One region of the Thauera sp. JM12B12 genome, then DNA from elsewhere that is predicted to be linked to it. Evidence: predicted binding sites of a transcription regulator. Region 1 holds the regulator's gene; each other region holds the start of a gene.

Region 1 (2,195 bases):
TGGCGGTCGAGCTTGTCCGTCATCGCGTCGATGGCGGCATAGAGATCGGCGTCGTCGCTCTCGACGAAGAGGTCCTTGCCGCGCACGTGGAGGGTGACTTCGGCCTTCTGCTTGAGCTTCTCGACCGAGAGGATCACGGAGACGCTGGTGACGTTGTCGAAGTGACGAATGACGCGGTCGAGCTTGGTGGTCACGTAGTCGCGGATGGCGGGGGTGACTTCCACGTGGCGCCCGGTGATGTTGAGATTCATGGTAACTCCTGTTGTTGTCAGATGGATTTGCGCAGACTGACCGGCGGGATATTGAGGGACTCGCGGTATTTGGCGATCGTCCGCCGCGCGACCACGATACCCTGCTGGCCCAAAACTTCCGCAATCTTGGCGTCGGACAGCGGCTTCTTGCTGTCTTCGGCATCCACCAGCTGGCGGATCAGCGCCCGAATCGCCGTCGAGGATGCAGCTCCACCGGTGTCGGTGGCGACATGACTGCCGAAGAAATACTTGAGTTCGAACACGCCACGCGGGGTCGCCATGTACTTCTGCGTGGTGACGCGCGAGACGGTGGATTCATGCAGCTCGAGCTGGTCCGCGATCTCCCGGAGGGTGAGTGGCCGCATCGCCACGTCCCCATGATCGAAGAACTGCCGTTGCTGGTCAACGATGGCCTGGGATACGCGCAGGATGGTGTCGAAACGCTGCTGCACGTTCTTGATCAGCCAGCGTGCCTCCTGCAGCTGGCCGCCGAGTCCGCCGCCCTGGCCGCGGTTCTGCTGCAGCAGGCTGGCGTACAGGCGGTTGATGCGCAGGCGCGGCATGGCGTCGTGGTTGAGCGTGACCGTCCACCGCCCGCGCAGCTTGCGCACGACGACGTCGGGCAGCACGTAGCGCGTCTCGGTGTTCGAGTAGCGCGAGCCGGGGTGGGGGTCGAGGCTGCAGATCAGCGCCTGCGCGGCACGCAGGGCGTCGTCGTCGCAGCCGGTGAGCTTCTTGATGCGGGCGAAGTTGCGGTCGGCGAGAAGCTCGAGGTGCCGCGTGGCGATGTCGAGGGCGAGCGCGCGGATCGGCGAGTCGGGCAGCGTGCGCAGCTGCAGCGCCAGGCATTCCTGCGGGCTGCGGGCGCCGATGCCGGCGGGCTCGAGGTTGTGCACGTGGTGGAGGGCGATGGTGAGCTCGTCGAGATCGACCTCGGACTCGGGCGGCAGCAGTTGGAGCAGGTCCTCGAGCGGCTGGTGCAGGTAGCCGTCGTCATCGAGTGCCTCGATCAGGAAGCGCACCAGGGCGCGGTCGCGGTCGCTGAGCGGCGACAGCGCCACCTGCTGGTCGAGGTGTTCGCGCAGGGATGTGCTCGCGGCCTGCAGATCCTGGTAGTCGACATCGTCGTCGTCGCTCTCGCTGCGGCTGGATGCGCCGGTGCCGACGTTGGACCAGTCGATGCCTTCGTCCTCGCTGCTGCCCTCGCCGCCCTCGCGCGACGCGCTGTCGGCCGGGGGCGATTCGGCGGCGCTCTCGCTGCTCGACTCGCGTTCGGACGAGGGTGTGGGGGGCGGGCTCGGAGCGAAGTCCGCGCCGTCGCCGTCCTCGCGTTCGAGCATCGGGTTCTCGAGCAGGATGCGCTCGATCTCCTGGTTGAGCTCGATCGTCGACAGCTGCAGCAGCTTGATCGACTGCTGCAGCTGCGGGGTCAGCGTGAGGTGCTGGGAGAGCTTGAGCTGGAGACTGGGCTTCATCGCGTCGGTCCGCTGCGTGCGCTCACAGGCGGAAGTGCTCGCCGAGATAGACCTGGCGCACGCGCTCGTTGTCGATGATCTCGGTGGGCTGGCCGCTGGCGAGCACGCGGCCTTCGCTGATGATGTAGGCGCGATCGCAGATGCCGAGCGTCTCGCGCACGTTGTGGTCGGTGATCAGCACGCCGATGCCGCGCTCCTTGAGGAAGCGGATGATCTTCTGGATGTCGATCACCGCGATCGGATCCACGCCGGCGAAGGGCTCGTCGAGCAGGATCAGGCGCGGGTCGGTGGCCAGCGCGCGCGCGATCTCGCAGCGCCGGCGTTCACCGCCGGAGAGCGAGATCGCGGTGTTGTTGCGCAGGTGGTGGATGCCGAGTTCGTGCAGCAGTTCGTCGAGGCGCTCGCCCACCTGGCGCTTCTCCAGGTTCTGCAGCTCGAGCACGGCCTGGATGTTCTCGGCCACCGTCAG
Region 2 (2,195 bases), 920 kb from region 1:
CGTTCATGTCCTCGGAGGCGGCCGCGTCGGCCTTCTTCTCGCGGGTGTTGATGTTGGCAAGCACGCTGGCTGCGGTGCTCTGGGCGTTCGATACGGTGCTCATTCCTCTCTCCTGCTCGCGGCGGTCTCCGCGTCACGGCCGGCCTTCGATCACCGACGGGTGATCACGACTGGCCAATCTGCAAGGTACGCTGAAGCAAGGTCCGTGCCGTGTTCATCACCTCGGCGTTGTTCTGGTACGAACGCGAGGCGGAGATCATGTTCACCATCTCCTCGACGACGTTGACGTTGGGCATCTCGACGTAGCCATCGGCGTTGGCAGCGGGGTTGTTCGGTTCATACACCAGCCGCAGCGGCGCGGTACTCTCCACGACGCCGGCCACCTGCACGCCCACGGCAGCGGGGCCTGCGACCGGCTGCGCCGAGAACACCACCTGCTTCGCGCGGTAGGGCTGACCGTCCTCGGCCGTCACGCTGTCGGCGTTGGCGAGGTTCGAGGCCGTGGTGTTGAGCCGCAGCGACTGCGCATTGAGCGCGGAGCCGGCGATCTGGAAGACGTTGAGCATGCTCATGGTGATTCCCCTTACTGGCCGGTGATCGCGGTGTTCATCGAGCGCAGCATGCCGTTGATGAAGGTGACGCTGGCCTCGTAGTGCAGCGCGTTCTCGGCGAAGTTGGCGCGCTCGACGTCCATGTTGACGGTGTTGCCATCGACCGCGGACTGCAGCTCGGGCCGGTAGCCGGTCAGGCTCTCCAGCGTCGGCGCGCTGCCGCCGGCAATGTGTCCGGGCCGGGTCGTGGCGAGCGCGACGCCGCCGCCCCTGGCCGTATTCAGCGCGCCCTGCAACGCAGACCGGAAGTCCACGTCCCTGGCCTTGTAATTGGGTGTGTCGGCGTTGGCGATGTTGGAGGCGATCAACTGCTGGCGATGGGCCTGCAGGTTGAGGGCGGTCTGGTGGAACTGGATGCTCCGGTCGAAGAGGGTCTTCATCGCGCTGACTCCTTGGGCGAGGCGATCGGCAAGCTCCGGTCGCAGTTTCCATGCCAGCCATGTTAGCCGGCAGGCGGCAGCCCTCTTTTGCCGATAAACGGCGGAAACACCGGCCAATTTCGCCGCTACCACCCGGCAAGCCTTGCCGCTCGCCGCGGGTGATGGCGCGCCGCGGGCATGCGCGGTTGCCTCACGGACCGGCGTCGTGGTGCAATCGGGCCATGCCCAGCCGACCTGATCGCCCCACCGCCCCCCGTCCGCTTCGCTTGATCGCCCGTGGCGTCTTGCTCGCTGCACTCGGCCTGCTCGCCGTGCCCGCGGGCGCGCAACAGCCGTCCGGCGCGGTCGAAGCCCGCGTGCTCGAATTCCTGCACCGGCAAGCCGCAGGGCTGCCGGGCGAAGTGACGATCCAGGTCAGTCCGCTCGATCCGAACAACCAGTTGCCAGCCTGCGCGGCGATCGAGCCCTTCCTGCCTGCGGGCACCCGGGCCTGGGGCCGGATCAGTGTCGGGGTGCGCTGCGATTCGCCGGTCACCTGGACGGCCTACCTGCAGGCGCAGGTGGCCGTGGTCGCGGACTACCTGGTTGCCGCCCGCCCGCTGCGTGCCGGGCAGGTGCTCGGCCCCGCGGACCTCGGCCAGCGCCGGGGCGACCTCACCGCCCTGCCCGACAACCTGCTCACCGACGGCACGCAGGCGATGGGCCACCACACCCGCATCGCGATCGCCGCTGGCAGTCCGCTGCGCGGCGACATGCTGCGTGTGCCGCACGCGGTACGTCAGGGCCAGACGGTGCCCGTCGTCAGCAGCGGTCCTGGCTTCCGCGTAGCAAGCGAAGGGCGCGCGATGAACAACGCCGCACCGGGCGAGAGCGTTCGCGTGCGCCTTGCCAACGGACAGGTGGTCACCGGCATCGCCCAGGCCGGCGGCAGCGTGGAGGTGGCGTTCTGAGCGGTCGCGGCGCGCCCCATCGATAAATCCCTAAAGTTTTGTCGCGCGACGCCGAAAAGAACGTCAGAGTCATTCTGTATGGGAACCGCGCCATGAAGATCGAAAGCACGGGCAAATCGATTGCCCCCAGCGCCACAGGCGAGGCCCGCCCGCGCAACCCGGCAGGTCCGGCCACGACAGTCTCCGGCGGTAGCGAGAAGGTTCAGCTTTCTTCGCTGTCGGCCAGCCTGCAGAAGGCCGAAACGGTCATCGCG
Region 3 (2,195 bases), 940 kb from region 1:
AGCATCCAGCGCACCTGGTTGCCCACGTCCTCGGCCCAGGCCGGCTGGTTCGCGGGCGTGTGCACCGGCAGTTGCGGCGTCGCGGGCTGGGGCGGCGGCGCGTGACGCAGCAGTTGTGCGGCGGCGTGCACATTCACGGCATGTCCCGCTTGCGGCGTCGAGACGCTGCCGGGTTCGCCCTGCAGGGCCTGGATCGCCTGGCCCGACGCGCCACGGTTGCTCACCACGGCAGCTGCCAGCTCGCGCCCCTGAAGGAGGAAGCCAGGGGTGGCCACGCCACGCCCGCCCCCCTCGGCCGATGTATCGAATTTCGGCATCAGGCCGGAATTCTGTAGGGCACGGCCCTTGTCGTCGCCAACGAGCGCCGTGCCTTCGCTTGCATCGCCCTCGGCGGCAGGCTCGCGCCTCCCGCTGAGGAGGGCGGCAATCGCTGCCGGCAGGCCGGCAAGTGCTGCCGGGTCGGTAGGCGAGCTTGCCGCCGCGCCGGCAAGGGCATCGACGACCGCTCCGCCCGCCGCAGCGGCAGCGGCGTCGAGGCTCTCGGTGGCGGCGGCGATGATCGCACCCGCGCCGTCCCGTGCCACAGACTCGGCCTCCGCAGTCGCGGCGTCTGCGCGTGTCTCGTCGGCGCTGCCTTCCGCCTGGGCGGATTCCTCGCCTGCGGCGGCATCCCGGCTGCCCTTCGCAGCGGTGGTGCCGCCTTCGGCGTCGGCCCCCTTGGCGGCGGGCTCGCCGTTCTCCGTGGACGAGCGCTGTTCGGACGGGCGGCTCTCGGCAGTCTGGGTCGGCTCCCGCACAGGCTCGCGTTCGGGCTGGCGTGTCTGCTCGGGCGTGCGTGTGGGCTCCGGCTCGCGCCGGGGTTCGGGAGCGGGCGATGGATTCGCGCGCGCGGCACCCGAGCCCTGGCTGGCGGTGTTCATCTGGTTCTGCAGCGTGCGCGAGAAGGTGTCGGACGCGGCGCCGAGGCCTTCGATGCCGAGTACGCCGGCGCGCGCCGACGGCACCGTGATGCGCAGGTTCAGGCTGCCGGCGAGACTGGAGGTGGGGAGCGATGAAGACATGGTGAAAGGCCTCTCGTGGGCTGGATGCGGTGGATCGCGGACGATCCGACAGTCAGCTCAAAGCAAGCCCCATGCCATGTGAGATGCGCGATCTCCGCCGCGGACGCCGGCTCGCCTCATTGCTCCTCGCCCGGGCTGCGACGGGCGGCGTGCTCGTCGGACTGCTTCTGCTCCTGGCGTGCCTCGCGGCGGTTGAGCACCTGCTGGTGGCGCTGCGACAGCGTGTCGAAGGCCTTGAGCTTGGTGCGCTGGGCGAGCCACGCCTGCTGGCCCTCGACGGTCTTGGCCCGCGACTGCTCGACGATCTTGCGCTGCATGCCGATGGCGTCGTCGAGCTTGTTGATGAAGGCGCTGTAGTTGCGCCAGGCGTCGGGGCTGAGGCCGTCGCGTGCGGCCTGCACGAAGCGTTCGTTGTACTCCTGGCGGTACTCCTCGAGCATGCGCAGCTTCTGCTCGAGATCGCGCTCGGCAGCCACGAGTTCGCCGAGCTTGCGCGCCGCTTCGTCGGTACGGGTCTGGGCGAGATCAAGCAGGGGCTGAAGGTGAAAGCGCGCGGTCATCGGATGTGGATTTCTCGAAACGGGGAGTAGCGGTCGGGATTCTAGCCCGTGCTGCTCCGCCACGATGCGGACTTATGTCATGGTCAGCGCCGACCGGACCGGACGCGCAGTCCCGTGGGAGCAACTGTCTGTGGGAGCGGCCTTGGCCGCGAATATTGAATGCGGGACCGCTGCGTTCGCGGGCAAGTCCGCTCCCACGGTGCCGCGCGCCCGCGGCGTCACTCACTTCTCAAGAGAACACCTGCGCCAGTTTCTGCAGCGCGCCCTCGTAGGTCTCGTGTTCCTGGATCCCCTGCTGCAGGAAGGCTTCGAGCTTGGGATAGAGCTTGACCGCCATGTCCAGCAGCGGGTCGCCACCGGGCTGGTAGGCGCCGACCGCGATGAGGTCGCGCGAGCGCTGATAGCGCGAGAAGAACTGCTTGAACTGGCGTACCACGTTGAAGTGGTCGTCACCCACCAGGTTGTGCATCGCGCGCGAGATCGACTGCTCGATGTCGATCGCCGGGTAGTGGCCCTGGTCGGCCAGGCTGCGCGAGAGCACGAAGTGGCCGTCGAGGATGGCGCGTGCCGAGTC

Evidence for each region. Region 1 encodes sigma-54, which starts transcription at its own class of promoters, with help from an activator protein. Its sites were predicted from a motif close to TGGCACGCTTNCTGCTNA; they were not measured.
Region 2: a site for sigma-54 is predicted at 1,030-1,047, ahead of flgB (flagellar basal body rod protein FlgB). Genes of this name have one in related genera too.
Region 3: a site for sigma-54 is predicted at 1,121-1,138, ahead of AAG895_RS07105 (flagellar hook-length control protein FliK). Genes of this name have one in related genera too.

The regions. Positions count from the first base shown of each region.
Region 1 covers NZ_CP154859.1:646,029-648,223, forward strand. Annotated here, with positions in the region: gene raiA (ribosome-associated translation inhibitor RaiA) at 1-251, opposite strand, end outside; gene AAG895_RS02840 (RNA polymerase factor sigma-54) at 269-1,726, opposite strand; gene lptB (LPS export ABC transporter ATP-binding protein) at 1,749-2,195, opposite strand, start outside.
Region 2 covers NZ_CP154859.1:1,567,524-1,569,718, reverse strand. Annotated here, with positions in the region: gene AAG895_RS07020 (flagellar hook assembly protein FlgD) at 1-103, opposite strand, end outside; gene flgC (flagellar basal body rod protein FlgC) at 165-572, opposite strand; gene flgB (flagellar basal body rod protein FlgB) at 584-991, opposite strand; gene flgA (flagellar basal body P-ring formation chaperone FlgA) at 1,213-1,941, shown strand; gene flgM (flagellar biosynthesis anti-sigma factor FlgM) at 2,034-2,195, shown strand, end outside.
Region 3 covers NZ_CP154859.1:1,584,703-1,586,897, forward strand. Annotated here, with positions in the region: gene AAG895_RS07105 (flagellar hook-length control protein FliK) at 1-1,061, opposite strand, end outside; gene fliJ (flagellar export protein FliJ) at 1,178-1,621, opposite strand; gene fliI (flagellar protein export ATPase FliI) at 1,851-2,195, opposite strand, start outside.